Regions from separate parts of the Planococcus sp. MB-3u-03 genome, predicted to be linked through region 3. Evidence: riboswitches for the same ligand, from Rfam matches in the RefSeq annotation. Region 3 holds a riboswitch; each other region holds the start of a gene.
What was found. A riboswitch is a leader RNA that binds a small molecule or an ion and turns the genes downstream of it on or off. The one in region 3 is predicted to bind cobalamin.

Region 1: another riboswitch for cobalamin. It lies ahead of CW734_RS14460 (ABC transporter substrate-binding protein); the one in region 3 lies ahead of CW734_RS17000 (cobyric acid synthase).
Region 2: another riboswitch for cobalamin. It lies ahead of CW734_RS05375 (hypothetical protein); the one in region 3 lies ahead of CW734_RS17000 (cobyric acid synthase).

What each region holds. Positions count from the first base shown of each region.
Region 1 is NZ_CP025135.1:2,637,664-2,639,934, forward strand. Features, by position in the region: gene CW734_RS14455 (FecCD family ABC transporter permease) at 1-141, opposite strand, end outside; gene CW734_RS14460 (ABC transporter substrate-binding protein) at 134-1,111, opposite strand; cobalamin riboswitch at 1,459-1,640, opposite strand; gene argS (arginine--tRNA ligase) at 1,685-2,271, opposite strand, start outside.
Region 2 is NZ_CP025135.1:826,541-828,811, forward strand. Features, by position in the region: gene CW734_RS05370 (ABC transporter substrate-binding protein) at 1-441, opposite strand, end outside; gene CW734_RS05375 (hypothetical protein) at 438-968, opposite strand; cobalamin riboswitch at 1,149-1,328, opposite strand; gene CW734_RS05380 (MerR family transcriptional regulator) at 1,736-2,271, shown strand, end outside.
Region 3 is NZ_CP025135.1:3,152,442-3,154,712, reverse strand. Features, by position in the region: gene CW734_RS17005 (cysteine hydrolase family protein) at 224-748, opposite strand; cobalamin riboswitch at 891-1,075, shown strand; gene CW734_RS17000 (cobyric acid synthase) at 1,181-2,271, shown strand, end outside.

The DNA of each region.
Region 1 (2,271 bases), 510 kb from region 3:
GATGTTCGCCGCGGCTTCGTCCGATGAAGGATTCCAGATAACCGCCGGTGAAATCGGTACCGTCCCGACCGTCACGCCGAGCACTACTGCCCCGCCCAATAAAATTAGGGAGACTACATAGGCGAGTGCAGATTTACTCACTGAAGGTCTCCGGATAAATCACTTCTGCCAATGTCATCAAGCCTTCCGTCAAACGCGGGCCTGGGCGCGTGACAGTATCAGGGTTCAATTCATGAATGGCATCTTCTTGCACAGCCGTCACATCTGCATAACCGCTGCGCTCTTTGATCAATTCAGCAGCATTTTCGATATAACCGCCTTCTGTGGTGATGATGATTTCAGGGTTTGCCGCAACAACTGCTTCCGGATCCATGCTGATCCAGCCTTCTTCGCCTCCTGCGACATTTTCAGCTTGAATCATTGTCAGCATTTCATGGATGAACGTACCTGTACCGGCTGTATAAAGTTCCGGTTCGCTGCCAATCTCTACGAAGACCGATTTGGATTCGTCGACACCAGCCGCCAGTTCTTCAACTTCCGCGACTTGCGCTTCCATTTCCTCGATTAACCCGTCTGCTGCTTCCACTGCGCCTGACACTTGGCCGATGACGGAAATCGTTTCATATACTTCATCAAATGTTTCTGCGTTTTCTACGACAAAGACATTCAATCCGGCATCACGCAGCTGCTGATATCCTTCAGTTCCCATGCCAAGCCCTGATTCATGGGCCAAAACGACATCCGGCTGCAGGCTGATGATTTTCTCTACATTGAATTCTTGGCCGCCGATTTTTTCTAGATCTGCTACTTCTTCCGGATAATTGTCGAAATCCGAAACGCCGACCATTTTTTCGCCCAGCCCAAGCTCATAGGCGATTTCTGTATTAGAAGGAATCATCGAAACAAATGATTCCGGTTCTTCTTCGATGACTACTTCATCGCCCATTGCATCGACTAAGGTAACCGGGAATTCCGCTTCCGCTACTTCCGACGGCGGTTCAGCCGGTGTTTCTACATCTTGATCTTCGACAGGTGCCGCTTCGTCGCCGCATCCAGCCAGTACAATTGCGGCCATTCCTGCAGCCGTCCCGAATTTCCATATATTTTTCATCCTTATTCCTCCTGGTGTTTTGTTTTTTCCCTACCAAGCGCTCGCTCGGGGGCTCACAGGATGTGAGTCAGCTAAGCGTTGCGACAGGACGTCGCGCATTTAGCTTAGCCTCCATTCAGCCGCTTACGCTTTTCTTGGTGGCTAGTTCCAGCGCCTAGCTCCTCGGGTCATAAGCCACTCTGGCTGTGCGGCAAAAAGCGCCGCTTCGCCAGATTGTCTTATGCCTGTCGGAGCTGAACAGCCGCTTCCACATTTCATTAAAAAAGTCCCCTGCATAAAGGATGCAGAGGACTTACAGGACGGGTTCGCAAAAAACAAGCGCGTCCGGCCTGTCCTCGCAAGCTTTCGGTTCGGTGTTCATGAAGGCAGGTCTCCTGGCTTGTGGTCATCGCTTGCTGCGCCTTCCCGGGATCTCCTAGTGGCCTTGCAGTTTGCTCTCACATACAGTGGCGGGACCGCGCCGGAATTGCACCGGCTTCCCTTTTAACTCATGTTCTTAGACATAAGCACCTTCATGATTGCTATTCAGTTGATTTGATGACTCCATTATACACCGAAAGCTCTAGTTGTCTTCTACATTTTTTCAGGAGCTTGGACGCCGACTGTCTTCAAGGCATTTGCGAGTGTCGTCTTAACCCCTTCGATCAGGGCAAGGCGCGAACGCGTCAATTCTTCATTGCTAGCATCCAATACTTTATTGGCGTTATAGAAACTGTGGAAGTTCGACGCCAGTTCATGGATATAAGTCGTGACGCGGTGAGGCGCACGGAGTTTTGCAGCATCTGCGATGACTTGTGGGAAATCGCCGATTTTCTTCAATACTTCGATTTCCTTTTCGTCCGTCAACAGCTCCAGATGCTCAGTCGAAGCGGTGAAGTTCTGCTCCGCTGCCTGGCGCAAGATCGAGCAGATGCGCGCATGTGCGTACTGGGAATAATAAACCGGGTTTTCGTTGGACTGGGAAACGGCCAAATCCAAGTCGAAATCCATATGGGAATCGCCGGAGCGCATCGCAAAGAAATAACGGACCGCGTCTAGGCCGACCAAGTCGACCAATTCGCGCATCGTCACGGCTTTACCGGTACGTTTGCTCATTTTCATTTTCTCGCCGTCTTTATACAATTGCACCATTTGGATGATGCTCACTTCAAGCGTATCGC
Region 2 (2,271 bases), 1.1 Mb from region 3:
GAATACCGGAATGTCGGCATCTTCAAGTTGGGAAAGGGCAGGCGGTGCCTCGCCGGTTGAATAAGCCAAAACGACATCCGGGTCGAGCTGGATGATTTTCTCGGCATTGAATTCCACGGAATCACTGACGCGTTCGATGTCCTGTGCCGCTTCCGGGTAGTTGTCATAGTCGGTAACGCCGACCAATTGATCGCCGGAATCGAGTGCAAAGACGATCTCGGTGTTGCTCGGGATGAGCGACACGATCGTTTCAGGCGCTTGCTCGAATTCGAGTTCTTCGCCGCGGTCATCGGTGACCGTGTACGGTGCGTCGCTTGCAGTTTCAGTTGGCGTTTCTTCTGTTGTTTCGTCTGTTGCCGGTACTTCGGCAGTATCATCTTGGCAAGCACCGAGTGTTAAAGAGAGTGGAATGCTGAGTAAGAGAAATGATTTGATTTTCACGAGTGAGTCTCCTTTTTCTTCATGCGTTTTGTTGGATAGGATTTGCTGACGAATGGGATTTCATCGACGCCGTGCTGCTTATTGGCATACACGGCCATGACAAAAAAGACATTGGCGAGCAGGTTGGCATAGTCCATCAAATGCTCCGGCACTTCGCGCTCAAGCATCACATGGTGCAGGGCGCGGACGGACTTTTTCGCTTCGCTGCGGCAGACGTGAAGAATGCACGCAGCGTGGGTTCCTTGCGGCAGGACGAACTGGCCGATTTCCTCTTTCACTTCCGCCACGTAGCGGTCGTACAAGTCGCTGAGCTCGGCGAGGTCTTGTTCGGTAATCGCGAGTTTCCCGCGCACCGAGCCGTTCAAGTGATAAACCATCGGCTGCAGGCAGCGCAAATCATCGATGATTTGCGGGACATCGTTGACCGCGATGGCTTCGCCGATCCGTGTCGTCAAGGAATCGGTGCGGATCTCGAAATCGACCGTCGAAGCGCTTTCCCGCATGAACGGGTAGCACAGGTAGCGCATGTTTTTTTTTCATTTGTTCACCTCCTGGATAGAATCCGTAAATATCAGCAGACGTATCGCTTTCAAAAAGAGACAAAAAAAGCCACTCTCAACGAAGAGAGTGGCACGATTGCGAATATCCAGCACAAGGCTGTCCATAGGAAAAAGTTGCCGTAGATCCTCTTATCTTCCGAAGAGCAAAAATACGTTCAGAAAAAGGTAGGTCTCCTGGCTTGTGCATCGCTTTACTCTAAGGCCTTCCCGGGTCTCCCCAGTGGCATCTCTTATTTCATACGCACTTACAGTTGCGGAAACAGCTCCGGATTTTCACCGGATTCCCTGTTACGCTGACGAATCAGCACCTTTTCCCTGCATGATTATTTACTTAGTTTCAGTGTAGCACTTTTGATTTGGATTTAGGAGAGGAGAATGAAATTGTTTGGAGCTTGAATAAAGGTTACAGGGGAGGCACCGCGTCGGCCGCTTTGGGCATGGCTCCGTACATAGGCGAATGGATCATAATCAGTATTTCACTAGGAGTTGAAAAACGTTCGTAAAAGTCATCGAGAACCAGCGAACGTTCGTAAAGTGTTTTGGTATGTTTACGAACATTTTTCGCGCTTTATTAAGCTGTTTTGAGAGCGTTCGGAAAAGTGTACTTTTACGAACGGTTTTTGGACTAAGGGTCCATATGCTTATAAAATTTACAGAAAAGTTTATACCGCCTGTTGACTCTTCCGTTTACGGCAGAGTTATACTAATAATGAAAGCACAAACGGAGGTGGCTTATGTATAGTATTGGGAAAGTGGCAAAAGAATTAAACCTGACTGTTCGAACACTGCGCTATTACAATGAAATCGATCTATTAACACCTTCCCGAATTGCAGATTCAGGTTATCGTTATTATTCAAAAGAAGATATTCTAATTCTGCAGCGGGTTATCGCTTTAAAGAAACTAGGATTTCAATTAGAACAGATCAAATCTATTTTAAATGAAAATGACTGGGAGGACATTTTTGAAGAGCAATTGATTATTATTGCAAAAGAAAAAGCACACCTTGATTATCTGGAAAAAATGCTCAGGTTAACCCAGCAACTATCTTTTATTGAACAAGACATTAGTTGGACCAACCTATTCCAATACATAGGGCAAACGGGAGAAGATCAAGTTAAGCAAATGGCTTATTTGAAAGAATACTTTAGTGAAAAAGAAAGGAAGGTTTTTAACAATCCCCTATTTCATATGGGTGAGAAGGAATCTATGGACATAGTTTACTTATTGAGAACAGCCAGGGAACAAAAGCATGAAAACCCAAGCTCGAT
Region 3 (2,271 bases):
CAATAGCCTGTTCCATAACACTTTAAAAGCAGAGTTTCATAATTATATATGTTTATATATGACGAATTACTGGAAGTGAAGAAACTCTAATATGAGTTTCTTCTTTTTTAGTGGACTGCATCTTATGCATAACTCAAAAGCTTCACTTTCTCATAAAAAAACTCCTCCCAAAATAAATTCCGGGAAGAGTAATTGTAATTTTTTATCGAGGTACGTGGGTTATTTAAGCTCGTCCCAAAAACTCGATATCCTTCGTCTCCTGCAAGGTGACAAACTCGCTTAATAGGCCATTATGGTGGTCGATAATTTCCTGTGCGCTCATTGTTTCCGAATCCCAAGTGCCGTGTGCGTCTTTGGCGAGTGTCACGTCAAATCCCAGCTGGCTGGCGCTGCGTGTGGTCGCATTTATACAATGCTCAGTCTGGTTGCCGGCAATGACAAGGTTTTGGATGCCATTGTTTTTCAATACCTCTAGCAACTTTGTTTCATGGAAGGAATCAGGCGTCCATTTTTGAACGACGGTATCCCTTTCTTCAGGAGTGACGGACGAATGGATTTGCCAAAAGTCGGTGCCTTCTACAAGGCCGGCGTCGTTATGCTGCACATAAATGACGGGAACATCGGCTGAACGCGCTTTTTTGATCAACGACTGCAAATTCTCCAGCAATTGTTCACTTTGATGGACGGGATTGGCTGGGTCGAACATCTCGTTTTGGGCATCAACGATTAATAAAGCTGTCTTTGGCATCGGGCATTCTCCTCTTCAGTTAGTGTTTTCTCTTATTTTATAGAGCGTGCGATTGCTTGTATAGCAGTTGGTGTAACAGATGAAAAAAGTAAAGCTAGTGAGGAAAGAATGACTGTGTATATAATGAAAAGAAAAATAGAGTTTGAATCCAATGCATAAAGTTGCTTATGTCTTGAACATGAGTTAAAAGGGAAGCCGGTTGAATTCCGGCGCGGTCCCGCCACTGTAAGTGAGAGCCATCTGAAAAAGCCACTGAAGCGATGCTTCGGGAAGATTCAGAAGGCGATGATCACGAGCCAGGAGACCTGCCTTTATGCGGATGCCCGTTTGCTTGCAAGGACAAGCTGGAAGTCAGCCTTTTTTTTGCTGTTTTTTCTCAATCCCTTGCGGCACGCGGGGGATTTTTCTATTTTGGCGAGTGGAGGGAAAAGTATGCCAGCAGTTTCGATTATGATTCAAGGAACAGCTTCCGATGTGGGGAAAAGCTTGATTTGTACAGCGCTATGCCGAATTTTTTCAGACGATGGCTTCCGTGTGGCTCCGTTTAAATCACAGAACATGGCGCTGAATTCGTTTGTGACAGAAGCAGCCGGCGAAATCGGCAGGGCGCAGGGCGTTCAAGCAGAAGCAGCCCGTATTCCGGCGACTTTTGATATGAATCCAATTTTGCTCAAGCCAAAGCAGGACATGGTGTCAGAAGTCATTGTCCATGGCCGGCACTTTATGGACATGAATGCAAAAACCTATCGCGACGATTTCTTGCAGCAAGTGATGCCGGCGGTCGAGCAGTCGATGCGCAGGCTGCAGCAGGATTTTGACGTGCTGGTACTTGAAGGTGCCGGTAGCCCTGCAGAAATCAATTTGAAGGATAAAGACATTGCCAATATGCGCATGGCCCACTTGGCAGATGCCGCCGTCATTTTAGTGGTGGATATCGACAAGGGTGGTGCGTTCGCCGCTATCGTCGGAACGCTCGCTTTGCTCGATGAATCGGAACGAATTCGTGTAAAAGGAATCATCATCAATAAATTCCGTGGCATGCGTGAGCTGCTCGATGATGGCATTGACTGGCTGGAGAAAGAAACAGGCATTCCGGTGCTCGGGGTCTTGCCTTATCTCGATGTCCAAATCGATGCAGAAGATTCTCTTGCATTGTCATCGCTGCGGTTTAAAAAACCGAAACCAGGAGAGTTTGCTGTAGATATAGCCGTCATCCGGCTCCCACGAATCTCGAATTTCACAGATATAGACCCGTTTTTCGATGAACCGGAAACGGGCGTTCGTTTGGTCGGAAAAGTCGAAGATCTCGGTACACCTGACCTGCTCGTCATTCCCGGAACCAAAAACACATTGGCTGATGCTGCGTGGCTCAAAGAAAACGGCTTTGATCGAGCGATTCAACAGCTGCACGAGCAAGGCACCAAGATCTTTGGGGTTTGCGGAGGTTTTCAATTGCTTGGGGAATCACTCGTAGATCATGAAGCGGTTGACGGGGAAGGCGGAGCGGCAAGCGGCCTTTCCTT